Regions from separate parts of the Clostridium sp. JS66 genome, predicted to be linked through region 1. Evidence: riboswitches for the same ligand, from Rfam matches in the RefSeq annotation. Region 1 holds a riboswitch; the other holds the start of a gene.
The links. Region 1 has a riboswitch for magnesium ahead of Q6H37_RS01300 (magnesium transporter). Riboswitches for the same ligand answer to the same signal wherever they lie in the genome.

Region 1 (8,692 bases):
AAACATCCACTTTCTCATATTTATACTCTTTTAAGGATATTCCTTTATCTACTATGGATGATTGTAAATAAAATTGCATATAAGGTGTTATAGTAGTTCCTATCATTCCTATAAGCACTAAAAAATACCCTTTATCAAGCTTAGCCTGTGGTTTTATAACACTTGTTACAACATGACCCCAGTCAGGTTTCACTAAAAATGCAGTTATAACATATCCAAAAAACGTAAGTGTAAGAAGCAAAAATATCTTCTCGGCTTTTGAATAACTTCCTTTAGTTAACATAAACCACATAACTACTGCAAGTATTGGAATTGTTATATATTTACTTATATTAAACAACTCCAAACTAGCAGCAATTCCAGCAAAATCACCTATGCATACGCCTAAATTTGCAACTATGAGTACAATCATGGCAAAAAAAGCCCATTTGACACCAAATCTTTCTCTTATTAAATCTGAAAGTCCTTTTCCTGTAACTACAGCCATCCTTGCATTCATCTCTTGAATTACTGCAAGACCTATAGCTATTACAAACATTCCCCAAAGCATGGAGTAACCATAGTGAGCTCCTACTACAGAGTAAGTGGCTACTCCACCTGCATCATTTCCTGCATTTGCTGTAATAAGCCCTGGCCCTATTATTCCTAATATCATTAAAAACTTATTTCTATTTTTCAATTTTAAACACCTTCTCTCTATCCTACCTTTTTAAATCTCTTTCTCCATGTTGGGATTAGTATATCTTCTACTATATCGCTCATTATAACTACACCACACAGCTTTTCACTACTGTCTACTACAGGTAAAGAGAGAAGATCATATTTTGAACACATTTCTATAGCTTCATCTATATTTTCATTATCATTTATTTTTACTATATTAGTTAACATTATTTCTCTGAGTTTATTTTTAGGATCTGACATTATAAGTGCTTTTAACGACACTACTCCTTGAAGTCTTTCTTGTTGATCTGTAATATATATATAATGTGACACTTCATCCTCTGGATTTGTTTCTCTTAAAAGTTCTATAGTTTCTTCAACAGTTATATTTATATTAAAATCTATAAAATCCTTATTCATTATACTTCCTACAGTTTCGTCTTCATACTGCATAAGTGTTCTTACTTCATCAGCATCTTCTTTCTCCATAGATAAAAGAATCTTTTCAGCAGTTTCCTCATCAACTTCATCTAATATGTCTGCAATTTCATCATTAGGCATATTATCTAATACTTCATCCCTCTTAGATTGACTTAAATTTTCAATAATATCTGCTTGAACATCTGGTTCAATTTCCTCTAAAATATCCGCTGCAAGATTCTGATCCAAGCTTTCAAAAACCTTTTTTCTATAATTTATATCCATATCCTCAAAAATATCCGCTAAATCTGCAGGATGGAGTTTTGATAATTTTTTATAAGTAACAGATAACTTTAAATTGTTATTGACCATCTCTAGCGACTCAACATTATCCCAAATAATAAGACTATCTGCTGGTTTTTTATTAAATAATTTATAGCAGCCTTTAACCATATTTTCCACACCAAGTCTTCTACCTAAAGCTAAAACTCCGGTATCTACAGCTACTACTCTAAGTTCTCCTGCTATCTCAGCAATTCTTAAATCATTAACTCTTACAAGCTTTTTTCCATTGATATCTACAATTTGCCTATCTAATAGATGTTTAGATAGAAGGTATGAATACTTCTGCAATATTATTTCTCTTACACCTTCACCTTTTATTATTATCCTATCGTCATCCTCATAAAATGCAATATTCTTGAATTCACAGTTTAAAACTTCTCCATCTTTTTTTATTTTGTAACCTATTGCTCTTGGAAGACCATCTTCTGTAGTTACATAAATGTCACAAAGTTTTCCTATTGAATCGTTAAATTCATCATAAATTTTTTTATGAAGAACCTTACTTAGAAAGAATGCAGATAACTTTTTCATAAATATTCCTCCTTACTTATATAGAAAGATATTTATGGAAAAGTCATAAGAATTTTAGAAATGAAAAAAATCTAATTTTATTATGATTTTAATATAAATGTCTCTCTATATATAACTATATTTAGTTTTACTTTCGAGTTTGACCGACCACCATAAGGGCCACTTTCCATCTATCGCACCACCTTAAAATAAAATAAAGGAGTCTAAAAAGACTCCTCCAATAAACTAAAACTTCTTCGTACGAGTTTTAGCACTATATAGCTTTAGACTTTTATTAAGTCCAGCTACATTAAGTAAAACCTTGATTCGGTAATACCTGTTGACCCATTGGCATCTCTCGATGTTTCCGGGCAGTAGCGTATATCTATATAGGAGCCTCACCTAACATAAGTAAACTTATAATTTCATTTTACATTATTAATTATAGTACAAATTTATAAAAATGCAACCATTAAACAGTGAATTTATTTAAATTTAAGTGTTTAATTATTTTAGTTCTCTGTTAATTCGTTTTTCTATGTTTTTTAAAGAATTTTTACTATTTTCTAAAGAATTATCGGTTCATAATATATCATTACATTATATTATATGCATTAAGTTGCTCTTAAGTTAAGGTAAATTTTATGTAAAATTAATATTTTTCATAAACAAATTATTGAAACATGCATCTGTAAAAACATCCATTTGTACAAAAATCAATAGAAGTATTTTTAATTTCATATTCATATTTTATTCTGGTTATGCTAATATAGGATTTAGAAAAATTGTAACTGAATGGAGCATTTAAATGATAATAAATAAAGAATTTTTACCTATTAGTAAAGAAGATATGAAAAAACGTAATATAGACCAACTAGATTTTATAATAATTACAGGTGATGCTTATGTAGATCACCCTTCTTTTGGTACAGCTATAATATCTAGAGTATTGGAAAGTGAAGGTTTCACTGTTGGAATCATAGCCCAACCCGATTGGAATAATGTCGAAGATTTTAAACGTCTTGGAAAACCTAAGTTCGGCTTTCTTGTAAACTCTGGTAATATAGACTCAATGGTAAATCATTATACCGCATCAAAGAAAAAGCGTCATGATGACTTATATTCTCCAGGTGGAAAAAGCGGTAACAGACCTGATAGAGCTCTTATTGTATATTGTAACAAAGCTAGAGAAGCTTATAAAAATGTACCAATTATGATTGGCGGCATCGAGGCAAGTTTAAGAAGATTTGCTCACTATGATTACTGGGATAATAAAGTAAGAAGAAGTATATTAGTTGATTCTAAAGCAGATCTTTTAATGTATGGAATGGGTGAAAAAACTGTAGTCCAAATAGCTAACCTTCTTAAATATGGCATGGAAATTAATAAGCTAACAAATGTAAGAGGAACATTACATTCATGCAAAGAAATAGATAATTTAAATGATTTTATAGAGCTTCCTTCTTTTGAAGAAGTATCTAATGATAAAAAGAGCTATGCAGAAGCTTATAAAACAGAATACTATGAACAGGATGCTATAAGCGGAAAAACCTTAGTTCAAAAGCATGGGGATCACTATATTGTTCAAAATCCTCCTCAATTCACTCTAACTGAAGAGGAAATGGATATAGTATATAACCTTCCTTATACTAGAACATATCACCCTATATATGAATCTGAAGGTGGTATCCCTGCTATAAAGGAAGTTAAGTTTTCTATTACTAGCCATAGAGGTTGTTTTGGAGCTTGTTCCTTCTGTGCTCTTACTTTCCATCAAGGAAGGACTATTCAAGCTAGAAGCCAAAACTCTGTTTTAGATGAAGCAAAACTTTTAACTACACTAGATGATTTTAAAGGCTATATACATGATGTAGGTGGACCTACTGCAAACTTTAGACATAAAGCATGTAAAGTTCAAGAAACCCGAGGAGTTTGTAAAAATAGGTTATGTCTTTCACCTAATCCTTGTAAAAACCTAATAGTTGATCATAGGGAATACTTAAATCTTTTAAAACAAATGAGGGAAATTCCTGGAATTAAAAAAGTTTTTATACGTTCTGGAATAAGATATGATTATCTTATTTATGATAAGAATACCGCTTTTTTTGAAGAACTCTGCAAACATCATATAAGTGGTCAGCTTAAGGTAGCACCAGAGCACATAAGCGATAAGGTCCTTAAACAAATGGGGAAACCTAGCAGTAAAGTATATGATAGATTTTCTAAAAAATATTTTGAAATAAATAAAAAATTAAATAAAAAACAATATTTAGTACCTTATCTTATGTCTAGTCATCCTGGTAGTGATTTAAATGCTGCCATAGAATTGGCTTTATACATTAAAAATATGGGATATATTCCTGAACAAGTTCAAGATTTTTATCCTACACCAGGAAGTCTATCAACTACAATGTATTACACAGGTATTAATCCTTTAACTAATGAAAAAGTTTATGTTCCTAAGGAACAAAAGGAAAAAAGTATGCAGCGAGCCTTACTTCAATTTTCTGTTCCTGAAAACTATAATCTTGTGAAAGAAGCTTTAATTAAAGCCCATCGTGAAGATTTGATAGGAAATAGTTCCAATTGCCTTATTCACGAAACAGCACCTAAAAAAAGAACTTTTCATAATAATTCATCTACTGCCGCTAAATCAAAAAATGAAAGTTCTTATAAACATAAAAGTAAAGTTGGAAATTTAAATAAAGCATCTAAAAAATCATTTAAAAGTAAGTTTAAGAAATAAACTGATATTATTTTAGCTTTCACCTTTTGAGCATAATGCGATGCAACTTTTTCAGAGGACAATTGACAAAGGACAGAGGACAGTGAAGGGTGATTTTTCTCCGTTGCACTACGAAAAATCTTTAATTAAATTTTCAATTACTCGTTTCATTAAAGTGAAATATTACTAATTTATATAAATTTAAAGCTTGTTTTGTGTTAGCAAAACAAGCTTTAAAAATAAATTAGTTTTCTGACGTAAGGGAAAAAACTTACCTTAACTGTCCTCTGTCCTCTCGAAAATATTGTTTCGCAATATTTTTTAAGCTTTCTTTTTCACCCTATTTAAAGCATATATTAGCGCTATTATCCATAACATATCTCCTATAATATTCTCCGCAATCAAAACAATTCCAGCTATCCATACTATATATTCTATTATAGTTGCAATTGAAGCTAAAATTACTATACTCATCCCTATTCTATTTATATAAGTTTTATTAATAAAACTTATAGCCAAAAATAATGTTATAGTATTTATTCCAATATACACCCAATATATATAAGTATCTTGCGCAAATATCATAGTATAACCAATATTACTGGAGTTTTGAAGAAAGCATGTACATTTTAACATAATAGAAACATACAATATTATCGATATTCCTAATGCTATAAAAATACAAGAAAAATTTATAATATGTCCCTTCATAAATATATACAGTACAATCAAAATTATTAAGGGAACACCAATTAGATTCATAAAAAATAAAGGTTTTAGTAAATAAAGATATTTTATGTTACTAACCAAAAATAATATTAAAAGTGCAGCATATCTTAAACCCATAACCAATATGGTGATTAATGCTATTGTTTTAACCTTTTTAGGTGAATATAAATCTAAATAAAAGCATTTAAATAAAAGTATTATTATAATAAGTAGCAAAGAAATATAGATATAGAATTTTAACATACTACCTCCTGATACATTACTACTATCTTATATTTATTATAAAATTTAAATTTATATTACTAAAAAATGCTTTTAAGTAAATATATGATTCATATATTTAACTTAAAAGCATTTTCTCAGGTATATTTGTCCCTAAAACTTCTATTCCACCTTTTATACATTCTATAACTAATGGAAAATCTGGTCCTCTTTCTCCATCTATATCCGTTACTATATCTTCATAACATTCTATCTCTATTCTATTAGATTTAAAATACACAAGTCCTTCTGTACCTTCTAAATGTTCACCCTTAAACATTTTTATAAAAAGCGATATCATGTCCTTTATCATTCCTGCTTTTATTATTATTACATCCAACATTCCGTCGTCCACTTCTGCTTTATATGCAAACTTTAAATTTCCAGCAGTCTGTCCGTTAAATATTAACATCAAATACATATAATCATCAAACACATCATTTTCAGATGACACTTTTATTTTAAGTTTTCTAAGACTAGGTAACTGCTCTAATGCCTTGATATAATAAGCAAGTTTACCTATTGTATTTTTTAAATTCACATCTGTTCTTTGGGATACATCTGTAAAAAGTCCTGTGCTTGCCACATTCAAAAAATACTTGTCATTTATTTTTCCTAAATCCAATTTTTTAGGTTTACTGTTCAATATTTGTTCACAAGCTGCTTCTATATCCTCAGGAGCCCCAATAAATTTTGCAAAATCATTAGCAGTACCCACTGGAAGTATTGCTATAGGGATATTCAAGTCTAGCTTTTTCATCTCATTTACAGCTTCGTCAATGGTTCCATCTCCACCAGCTATTAAAATATATTTATAAGTTTTATTTATACCTTTAAAAGCTTCGCTTATACTATATTCAAAACTAATTCTGAAAGGTACAACCTCATATCCATATTTTTGATGCACTTTTATAACCTTGTCAATACCACTTATTATGGTATTCTCTCCTGAATACGGATTATATATAAACTTTACTTTTTTCATACAAAAACTCTCCTATTTTTAATAAGCCTTATTACTTAAACTAATATTTAAATCATAAAATATAATATATTCATTAAAAAGTCCTAATTTTATGATTATCTACTACATTATAACACCTTATATAATAAATCCACAAGATTATGAAAGAATCTTGTGGATTTATTCATAAATTATTAAATTTTAAATTTCTGGTGCAGTATGTTCAGAAATATTACTAAGTGCTTCTTCTGCTTCTTCTTGAAGATTAGGCTGGACAGCTATATCTCCCAAGGATACTACTCCAACTAGATTATTAGATTCTATTATAGGCAATCTTCTTATTTGTCTTTCACTCATAATTCTAGATGCATCTTCAATATCCATACTAGGGTCACCTACAACTGGATTTGAGGACATGATTTCTCTAACTGTTTGCTTTTCGGAATTCTGTCCTTCAGCTGCAGACCTTATAGCTATATCCCTATCTGTAACTATTCCTATAACTTTGTCTCCATTACATACAGGAATTGCGCCTATATTATGTTTTCTCATAAGTTGTGCTGCTCTTTCAACATTATCTTCGGCATTTAAGCTAACAACACATTTAGTCATAATGTCTTGAACTTTCATCAAAAACACCTCTCTTCAAAATTTACACTGTAAAACTATTGTGTCCCTATATTTCCTTGAATATAAGCGTAAATTTATAGAAAAAATGCTTTTATAAACTTTTTGTCTTTTTTGACGACTTATATATGCCTAATGCAGTTACTGCCACAACTACTATGAATATTATCGGAATAAAAAACTTAATTGAAAAGGGATGTTCCAAACTCTTTCCTATAAATGAATAAGAAACCATTTCCGGAAAAACGCCTATCATAGTTCCTATAATAAAACTTCTATATTTCATTTTAGTAAGTCCTGCTGCATAACTTAATGGATCATATGGAAATATGAATGATAATCTCATTATGCACATTATTGCAGTTCCATGTTTTTCAATACTTGAATCTAATTTCATGGCTTTACCTTTTAAAAGTTTATCCACAAAAGATCTACCTAAAAATCTTGCTAGGAAAAAAGCTAAAGTACCTGATGTAAAACAACCTATCATGCTGAGTAAAAGTGCTTTGTAAGGCCCAAAAACATTTCCTGCTACAATGGATAAAAGTGAGACTGGAACAATTAGAGCTACAGGCTTTAAGGAATATAGTATTACAAAAGCTACAGAAGCAAATTTACCATAGCTTAAAATATAATGTCTAACATGTTTTATCCTTAAGTGAGTCAATCTTTTTCCATACTTCATCATAAAATACACAAATACAATAATTAATAGTGCTCCAATGAAATACTGCAATATCTTTTTTTTATTTTTTTTCATTAAGATCCTCAACTCTCTACTTTTAATTCTTTTGTAAGTCTATTTTAACAAAAAATTTATAATTTTTCCACCAAAAATCTCAAATATGCACTTAAATATTTTAGAAAAATGAGTTATAATAGTTCTAATATGTAATTTGATTTTATGTTCAATTTAACATTATTATATTATTAGGAGTGATTATGATGGCTAAAATAGCTAAAAGTGCGGTACCTAACATTTTTACATTTGCTAACTTAGGTTGCGGTGTAATGTCCTTAATGATGACTTTCCAAGAAAATTTCAAGTGGGCTGGTATTTTTGTACTACTTGCATGTCTAGCTGATAGATATGACGGAAGAGTAGCAAGATTTCTAAATGTATCTAGCACCTTAGGAAAAGAACTAGATTCTCTTGCAGACTTAGTTTCTTTTGGAGTAGCACCTTCTATCCTTGCATTTAACCTTTATGGTTTAACTAACTTTGGACTTTTAGGATATTCTTTAGTATTACTATTACCTATAGCTGGTGCTTATAGACTTGCTAGATTTAACGTTACTGAATTTGATGGACAATTTTTCGGTATACCTATAACTTTTGCAGGTATGTTTATGGCTATTTATTGTTTAATTACAATGAATTATATGGCACCAGTTGGCGTTACAATTATATTGATGATAGCTTTATCTTACCTTATGGTATGTAAACA
Region 2 (8,692 bases), 2.4 Mb from region 1:
GTAAAGGAGTTTTAAGTCTGCAACAAAGCCCTGAAGAATATATCAACTATTATACAAAAGTTAAAAGAAAGGTAAGGTGTAATAAGAAACAAGATATATATCAATTTAATATCGATTTGATTTTTCAGGGCGATATTGTGTTAAATACATTATATAAAGATATAGATATAGATAAGAAAAAAGAGAAAGAAATTGAAGAATTATTGTCACAAGAAATAGAAAAAATGTGTAATGGTTTTTTAAATAAAATGAAGGAAGTGTATAAAATGGATTTGTTAGAATTAGGTATGTATAGTGTAGCTAAATACGGAAGAGAAAGTGGAGTTAATTGGAATAAGGAAATTAGTGATGCAAATATTAAAGTAAATGTAAAGGTGAAAATTGATAAAATAGGGATAGGACATTACTAAATTTACATGGAGCGTAAAAGGAAATGGATAAAATTAAAAATAACTTGCTAGAAGATTTTGATTGCAGTGCAATATTAGTAGGATTTATAACAGGGGTAGGTATTTTAGCATTGCCCAATGCAGTGACACAAGATGCAAAGCAGGATGGATGGATAGCTGTAATTGTAGGTGGTCTACATCCTCTTATTCTAGCTCTATTATCTATCTATTATGTGAAAAAGCATCCTGATGAGAATATTTTAATTTTAGGTAAAAAATATTTAGGGAGGATACTAGGAACAATATGTAATATTTTATTCATGTTCAATTTTGGTATATATATAATACTCGTTATTACTGGATTAAGTAATGTTTTTATGGTATACACATCACCTTTTTTAACACCAATAAAGATTTTTATTCCAACAATATTATTAGTTTTTTATTTAAACCATAAAGGAATAAAGGTATTAGCAAGAATCAATAATACTGCTTTATATTTTTCAATTATTTTAGCATTGACACTAATAATAGCACTACGATATGGAAATTATCTAAATGTACTTCCAATATTAGGATCAGGTTATAAAAATATTTTAAAAGGGAGTATGAAATCTGCTTATGCTTATGCAGGAATGGAATCAATATTTTTATTTTATCCTATTATAAAAAATAAAAATAGAATTAAAGTGATAGTTTTGAAAGCTACATTTATCTCTATGGGCATTTATACATGGATAACATTTATATGTATTTATTATTTAGGATATAAGGTTACTTTAAAAGCATTATGGCCAGTTTTATTGGTGACAGAAGGAGTAAATTTACCAGTACTAAACAGTTTTCGATTATTGTTTTTATTTTTATGGAGTATAGTAATATTTAAACTTATAGCAAATGAGTATTATGCATTTACATTTGTTTTAACACATGTTATAAAAGTAAAAGATAAGCAAATGATTTACTATTTTACTTTTCCCTTGATAATTTACATATGCTTAAAAGTTGGGAACGAAGTTCAAAGAAGAGCTCTAATTGACAAAATTATTCCTAAAGTCACTTTATTTAATATTGTTTATACATTAATTATTGCTTTATTGATATTTATAAAAGACAAATTGGGAAAAACAAAGAAAAATTGTATTTAATTTCTTATTTGCAATAAATTCAAACTTTCTTCTAACATACATATTCATAGATAATATGTAAATCCTATAGTGTATACTGAATATACATTAGCAATTTTTATTATTGAAAGGAGTATAAATTTATGAATAGAAATAAAAAAGATAAAAATATAAAAATGAATAAGGCTATAGAAAATATGGGGAATAGCACCAGTATACATTCCTTAAATACTGATAACAATGCCACTGGCAAAAATAATAATCACAAAACAAATAATAAGTAGTTACTAATAAAATAAAACCAGATTACCTTTAATATTAAATTAAGTAATCTGGTTTATAATTTTTAAAATTTTATTTTGAAACTCTAAAATGTCCTGTTATCTTTGGCATCCAATACATGATTTCATCGCCTTCTCTAGCATAAGGTGGTGCATTATGTATTATATACGGAACTCCATCAGTCCTTCTTTTATCAGAAACTATAGCTATATGTTCCTTATTGTCAAAGGTTAAAATGTCACCTGGCTGCCATTCCTTTAAATTATCTATATCATTAGGTTTCAACTCAGTGGTAATATTTTGAGCATATTTTTTAAAATAAACATAAAGATTAGGCACTCTTCTAAAGTCTATATTAGGGTCTGGTTTTCCTTCAATTCTTTTATAGTCACTAGGATGATTTCTTATATCCTCATCTACCATATCTTTTAAATTATACCCCGCATCCTTAAAAGCTCTCCATACTAAATCAGTACATACGCCTTCATTATCTGGAGGGTATCCGCCTACATAATATTCACTTTTATATTTTACTTTTTTTTCTGCTTCCTTCCTTGCTCCAAGAACTATAGTTTCTCGATTTTTTATAACACTTTTATCCTTATTTGAATTTATTACTGCAATTTCTTTCTGTAATTTTTCATTAATTGTTTCTTGCTTTTTTTCACTATTTGCACTTTTAGTTTGTACCTCTTTTAAATTTTTACTATAAAATGCACTTTTCTGAATCCAAAATTCGAATCCTATAATACTTAAACAAATGAAAATTAAAAATATTATACAGAACTTTTTTCTCATTTTTTATCTCCTAAATATTTTCCTTATAAGTTATCCAATCACTCCAGCTGCCAACATAAAGTTTTGCTTTTACGTCAATTTCATCTAATACCAAAAAATTAAAAGCAGCATCTATTCCAGAACCACAATACACTATAACTTCTTTTTTGCCAAATGAATTTTTAAACCTTTCCTTTAAATATGATATATCTTTAATGGTATTATTATCATTTAAGTTGTCTTTCCAATAGTAATTTACAGCTCCTTTTATATGCCCTGCTATTTTATCTATTGGTTCATTTTTTCCACTATATCTTATTTCTGTTCTTGAATCTATTACCAAAGTTTCAGGATTTAATTTTACTTCATTTACATGTTCCATATTTGTTTCTAAATTTTCATTTATACCTATTTTAAAATCACCTTTTTTTGGTACTTCTAACTCATCTGTTGAAATATCATTTCCATCACTTATCCATTTACCTATTCCACCATCTAAAACATAATTAGATTGATGTCCTATATGTCTTAGCATCCAGCAAAACCTTGCAGCACCTGCAATTTTATATTCATCATAAGCTACTACTACAGTATCATTATCTATTCCTAAACCTTCAATTGTATTTTTAAAATTATCAATTTCAGGCAGGGGATTTCTTCCACCATGTTCACCAGCTGCAGAGGATAATTGCTTGCTCAAATTTATAAACTTGGCTCCTTTTAAATGTCCTTGTTCATAACCCCTTCTGCCATAACTTTCATCAAGTAAATCTCCTCTACAATCTACAATTATTAAATTGGTATCTTCAATATGTTTCCTTAACCAATAAGTTGTTACAAAATTTTTCATTTTGGTTCCTCCAATTCACTAATATTCCATTATATCCTGTAAAATACAAAATTTACACTGCTATCTAGATAATTATATCATTTTGTCATGGAACCTTCAAAAATATTTAAATTACTTGTTTTTCCTCTAAATCCAAGTAAAGCTCTTCTGAATCATGATCATAAGTAAACAATTCAGCATATCTACCCCAATCAATTATAATATCCATCATTCCTTCAATTTCATGATGTGGAAAATTCTGCTTGAATAGCTCCTTAAAAAATTCTTCCTTCATTGTGTGATTTTTTTTATTATTTAATACATTCATTATTAATTGAAATGTAGATATACCCTCTAGCTGTTTTTTAAATAGTTCTTTACTTTCATCTTTATCTAACTCCACAAATTTTTTTCCAAGTTCAGTTATAAAAATATCTCCTTCTTTTACCTCCGCAAAATTAAGCATAGATATGCCTTCTATATTAGGAAGAAGATCATCTATTTCCATCATTAAATTTCCTCCTAGCTGATATATATCCATCTTACCACCGTTATCATCTATAAGTTCAAGTAGCCCAGACATCACACCAACATGAGCATCAGGGATCTGAATAGGCTTTTCTCCACCTTCTCCCTTTTCTTTATCTAAATTTACACTTTTGCTTAATTTATTTTCTTCATTATTAGCAGTTTTACCTTGTATTAATAACTTATAAACATTATCAACTATTTTTTAAAATTCAGGTGATTTTCTGTTTCTCGGATGAGGAAGATCTACTTTAATCTCATCAACCACATGTGCAGGATTCCTGCTGAGCATTACAATTTTATCTGCCATAAGTACAGCCTCTTCAATACCATGAGTAATCATTATTATACTTTTTATAGGCATCCTTTTTTCCTGCCACAGTTCAACTAACTCCGTTCTTAAATTTTCAGCAGTTAAAAAGTCTAATGCTGAAAAAGGTTCATCCAAGCATAAAAGCCTTGGTTCTACTGCTAATGCCCTAGCAAATCCAACCCTTTGTCTCATCCCTCCTGAAAGCTCCTTTGGATACGCCTCCTCAAATCCATCAAGACCTATAAGGCTTATAAGCTCTTCAGCTTTTCTTTTTGTATAATCTTTTGGAAATCCCTTAGCCTTAAGACCTAGCTCTACATTTTCACTAACAGTAAGCCATGGATAAAGTGCAAAGGTTTGAAAAACTATAGAAGCATAGGGATTTACTCCAGTTACCTTCTTACTATCAAAAATCACTTCACCACAATCTGGCTTTACTAATCCTGTTATAGTTCTAAGTAGTGTTGACTTACCTGATCCAGAAGGCCCTAATATAGCTATGAATTCACCTTCATTTATAGTTAAATTTATATCTTCTAAAGTAGGCTTATCTGAGCCACCAAAATATTTTGTAATTCCTTTAACCTTTATAAATTCTTTTACATTTTTCATATTCCCACCCCTTTATAATTCTATTTTAAATTTTTCTTCTGATAATACGTATAATCTTTTCCATAGTGTCTTATTGACACCAACTACTACAACACACATGATGATTGTAGCTATAAGTAACAAAGGATAATTCCCTTTTTCTGTAGCCTCTGATATAAGAGCTCCAAGTCCTACAGTAGACACGGTTCTTCCACCAAAATTAACATATTCAGATACAATGCTTGCATTCCAACATCCACCTGTAGCTGTTACCATTCCTGTTAAAAGATAAGGAAATATAGAAGGAAGTATAAGAACTTTCCACCTTTTCCATCCATTAATACCAAAAGTTTTAGCTGCAGCTTTTAAATCCTCAGGAATAGCCATTGCTCCTGCAATTACATTAAATAATATGTACCACTGAGTTCCCATTAACATTAAAATCACTGATGCAATATTGAGTCCGCCTAGCTTATTCATAAAATATATCAAAATCACAGGAAAAAGTGCAGTTGCTGGTATTGAAGCTACAACTTGAATAATAGGTTGTAAAACATTTGCTACTTTTTTATTCATACCTATAGCTACTCCTACAGGTACTGTCCATATTAACGCTATAACTTGAGCTGCAACAACTCTCAAAAATGAGTAACCTACAGATGGAAGTATCCTTCCCCATTCATTTTTTGAAAGCTGCATTAATAATTTAAATGCATTAAAGCCTGAATATAAAAGTACTCCATAAATTAATATTCTTACTAGCCATCTAACTGTAAAGCCTATTCCTATTCCTTTAGTTCTTTCTTTACTCGCAAGTTTCACAGCAAACTTATCTATAGCCTCATTTAAATTTTCTGCAATAGGTTCATATATTTTTTTAACTAAAAAGTCAACAATCACCGATCTTCTCAAAAGTGTAAGTACAAACGAATGAGGTGCTTCACCAGATTCAGTAAGCTCCATCTTAAACTTATCTGCCCAAACAGTTACTGGCTTCCAAACTAATTGATCTAAAAGCACAATAACAACTATTAATGCAGCTATCCCCCAAACTAACGCTTTCTTGTCTCCTTGACTTGCAGCAGTTTGCAAAAAAGAACCTATCCCCTCAAGCCTAAAGTCCTTACCTTTTAATGTAAACATTTCGCAAGCCATAAGAAAGAACCATCCACCTGCCCAAGACATCATACTATTCCAAACTAATCCAATAACAGCAAAGGGTACTTCTAGCTTTTTAAATTTCTGCCATTTATTTAATCCAAATACTCCTGAAGCTTCTTCTAAATCTTTAGGCAATATTTTTATAGAATGATAAAAACTAAAGGTCATATTCCATGCTTGTCCAGTGAATATCAATATAATAGAAGATAATTCCAAACCTATATTATTACTAGGAAATAATGCTATGAGTCCCAAAACTACTGCTGGCAAAAATGATAATACAGGTATAGATTGAAGAATATCCAGTACTGGTATCATTACCTTCTCTGCCTTTTCATTATGTGCAGCTATGTATCCATATATAAGTGTAAATATCAATGATAAAATATACGCTACTGTCATTCTGCCAACTGATTTCAAAACATATATTGGAAGATTCCTTACATCTGTTGAAACCTGTATCCCACTAGTATTTACATTCCCTTTTATACCTGGAGCAATTGCCAAATATAATATTGATACAATAACTAAAAATATAATTATATCAAGTACTCCAAGCTTTCTATTTACAACTGTCTTTTCTAATTTCATTCTAATCACGCTCCTCAATTTTTACTCGTTAATCAATAATTATCACCATCCTCAGTACTCATTATAATTACCGCCACCTTTCATATTACGTAATCAAGTCTATGTGAAATTTAATTAAATACTTCATGCCATAATTTTTGTAAAGAAACTGAAAATTCATATATAAAAACAAAAGAGCCCTAAAAAAGGCTCTCAAAAAACTCTAAAGACGAATAAATAAATATTCTTATAAACCATCCTTCGTTGAGCTTTAGCACTATATAGCTTTGAGTTAAACTCAGCTACATTAAGTAAAACCTTAATTCGGTAATACCTGTTGACCCATTGGCATCTCTCGATATTTTTGGGCAGTAGCATGTATCTAATATAGGAGCCTCACCTAACAATCCATATTTAATTTTATTTGAACTTTTGTACCCTTGTAAGTATAAGTTTTTCCACTTAGTTTGTCAATAAAAATAAAAAGACTGCTAATAAAAATACATTTATCAGCAGTCTTACAATTATAATATTTATTCAATAGTTTTCCTAAACTACATTTTTAAGTTCAAGTGTTCTATATGCTTCTTCTGCAGATGCTTTTAAAATTTCATATGCTTTATCACAGTGATCTTTAGTTGCAATAAGTGGTGGAACCATACGGATTACAGAATCTCCAATTAAAGTAACTAGCATCTTTCTATCCAAACATCCATGTTTTACATCTTTGCCTACAGGTTCGTCAAATTCAACACCTACAAGCAACCCTTTACCACGAACAGCTTTAATATACGGAAGTGTCTTTAATTTATCCATAAAATAGTTGCCTACTTCTTTAGCTTTTTCTGCTAAGTGCTTATCTAACAGCTCATTAATTTGAGCAAGTGAAGCTGCACAACATACTGGATTACCACCATAAGTTGTCCCATGAGATCCTACTGTAAAAGCCTTAGCCACTTCTTTAGTTGCACAAATAGCTGAAATTGGCATTCCTCCGCCCATAGCTTTTGCCATAGAAACTATATCTGGTTTTACACCATAACCCATATATGCCATAACATTACCTGTTCTACACCATCCTGTTTGAACTTCATCTAATAAAAGCAGCAAGCCTTTCTCATCACAAAGTGCTTTAATACCATCCATAAATTCTTGAGTAGCTGGAATAACTCCGCCTTCTCCTTGGACTGGTTCAATCATAATTGCAATAGTATTTTCTGTTACTAATGCTTTAAAAGATTCCAAATCATTAAAACCAGCATAAGAGAATCCTGGGAGCATTGGTTTAAGTCCAATTTGACAAGCATTATCAGGTTGTCCTGTAGCAGTTAATGCACCATAAGTTCTTCCATGAAAGCTGTTTTTTGCCGTTATAATATGATATTTGTTTTTACCATATTTCTCTACACCATATTTTCTAGCCATTTTAATCATTGCTTCATTGGCTTCTGTTCCTGAATTTTGATAAAATATTTTATCCATACCAATAGTTTTACAAATTTTTTCTGCCAAAAGTGCTTGAGGAACAGTGTATGGATAATTGAATGTGTGGATTACATCTTCAACTTGTTCTTTCACAGCAGCAACAACTTTTTCATTACAATTTCCTGCACTATTTACAGCAATACCACCATAGAAATCAAGATATTCCTCCCCTTTATCATTGTAAAGATACATACCCTTTGCACGTTCACAAACAAAATCATAACGTTCATAAGTATCAATCATATACTTTTTTACTAATGCCTTTACATCTTTTTCAGTTAAATTCTTATCTTTTAATTTCATATTCATACTCCCCTTTATCTATAAATTTTCTTAATTTAAATTTAAAAATCTTTCACAATTGCAGTAATGAAAGGCTATATACATGTTTTACTGCTATTTGTCAAAGCCTTTTTGCCATAAAAAATTCATATCAAATATAATTATGGACACTTAAGCAATTTTTTTGGTAATTAATTTTAGCATTTCATTCATAAATACGAATATTCTGAATTACATTTTTATTTTTATATCATAACAGTTTTATTAAGTAAGGTTAGGCTCTAATTTAACTGCATTTACTATAATTGCCTCCTCCCTAGTCTGCAGTGATTCTAAACTTTAATGGACTAAAAATTAT

Region 2: linked by a shared signal. The riboswitch ahead of Q6H37_RS12390 (ABC transporter permease) and the one ahead of Q6H37_RS01300 (magnesium transporter) in region 1 are both predicted to bind magnesium.

What each region holds. Positions count from the first base shown of each region.
Region 1 covers NZ_CP131467.1:258,361-267,052, reverse strand. Annotated here, with positions in the region: gene Q6H37_RS01305 (Nramp family divalent metal transporter) at 1-655, opposite strand, end outside; gene Q6H37_RS01300 (magnesium transporter) at 697-1,959, opposite strand; M-box (ykoK) riboswitch at 2,186-2,355, opposite strand; gene Q6H37_RS01295 (YgiQ family radical SAM protein) at 2,750-4,684, shown strand; gene Q6H37_RS01290 (hypothetical protein) at 4,985-5,635, opposite strand; gene Q6H37_RS01285 (YegS/Rv2252/BmrU family lipid kinase) at 5,733-6,638, opposite strand; gene Q6H37_RS01280 (CBS domain-containing protein) at 6,819-7,247, opposite strand; gene Q6H37_RS01275 (TVP38/TMEM64 family protein) at 7,339-8,004, opposite strand; gene pssA (CDP-diacylglycerol--serine O-phosphatidyltransferase) at 8,190-8,692, shown strand, end outside.
Region 2 covers NZ_CP131467.1:2,637,077-2,645,768, reverse strand. Annotated here, with positions in the region: gene Q6H37_RS12420 (Ger(x)C family spore germination protein) at 1-410, shown strand, start outside; gene Q6H37_RS12415 (endospore germination permease) at 434-1,537, shown strand; gene Q6H37_RS12410 (hypothetical protein) at 1,660-1,800, shown strand; gene Q6H37_RS12405 (DUF1287 domain-containing protein) at 1,871-2,596, opposite strand; gene Q6H37_RS12400 (sulfurtransferase) at 2,607-3,425, opposite strand; partial or broken gene Q6H37_RS12395 (nitrate/sulfonate/bicarbonate ABC transporter ATP-binding protein) at 3,532-4,857, opposite strand; gene Q6H37_RS12390 (ABC transporter permease) at 4,870-6,588, opposite strand; M-box (ykoK) riboswitch at 6,817-6,982, opposite strand; gene Q6H37_RS12385 (acetylornithine/succinylornithine family transaminase) at 7,117-8,355, opposite strand.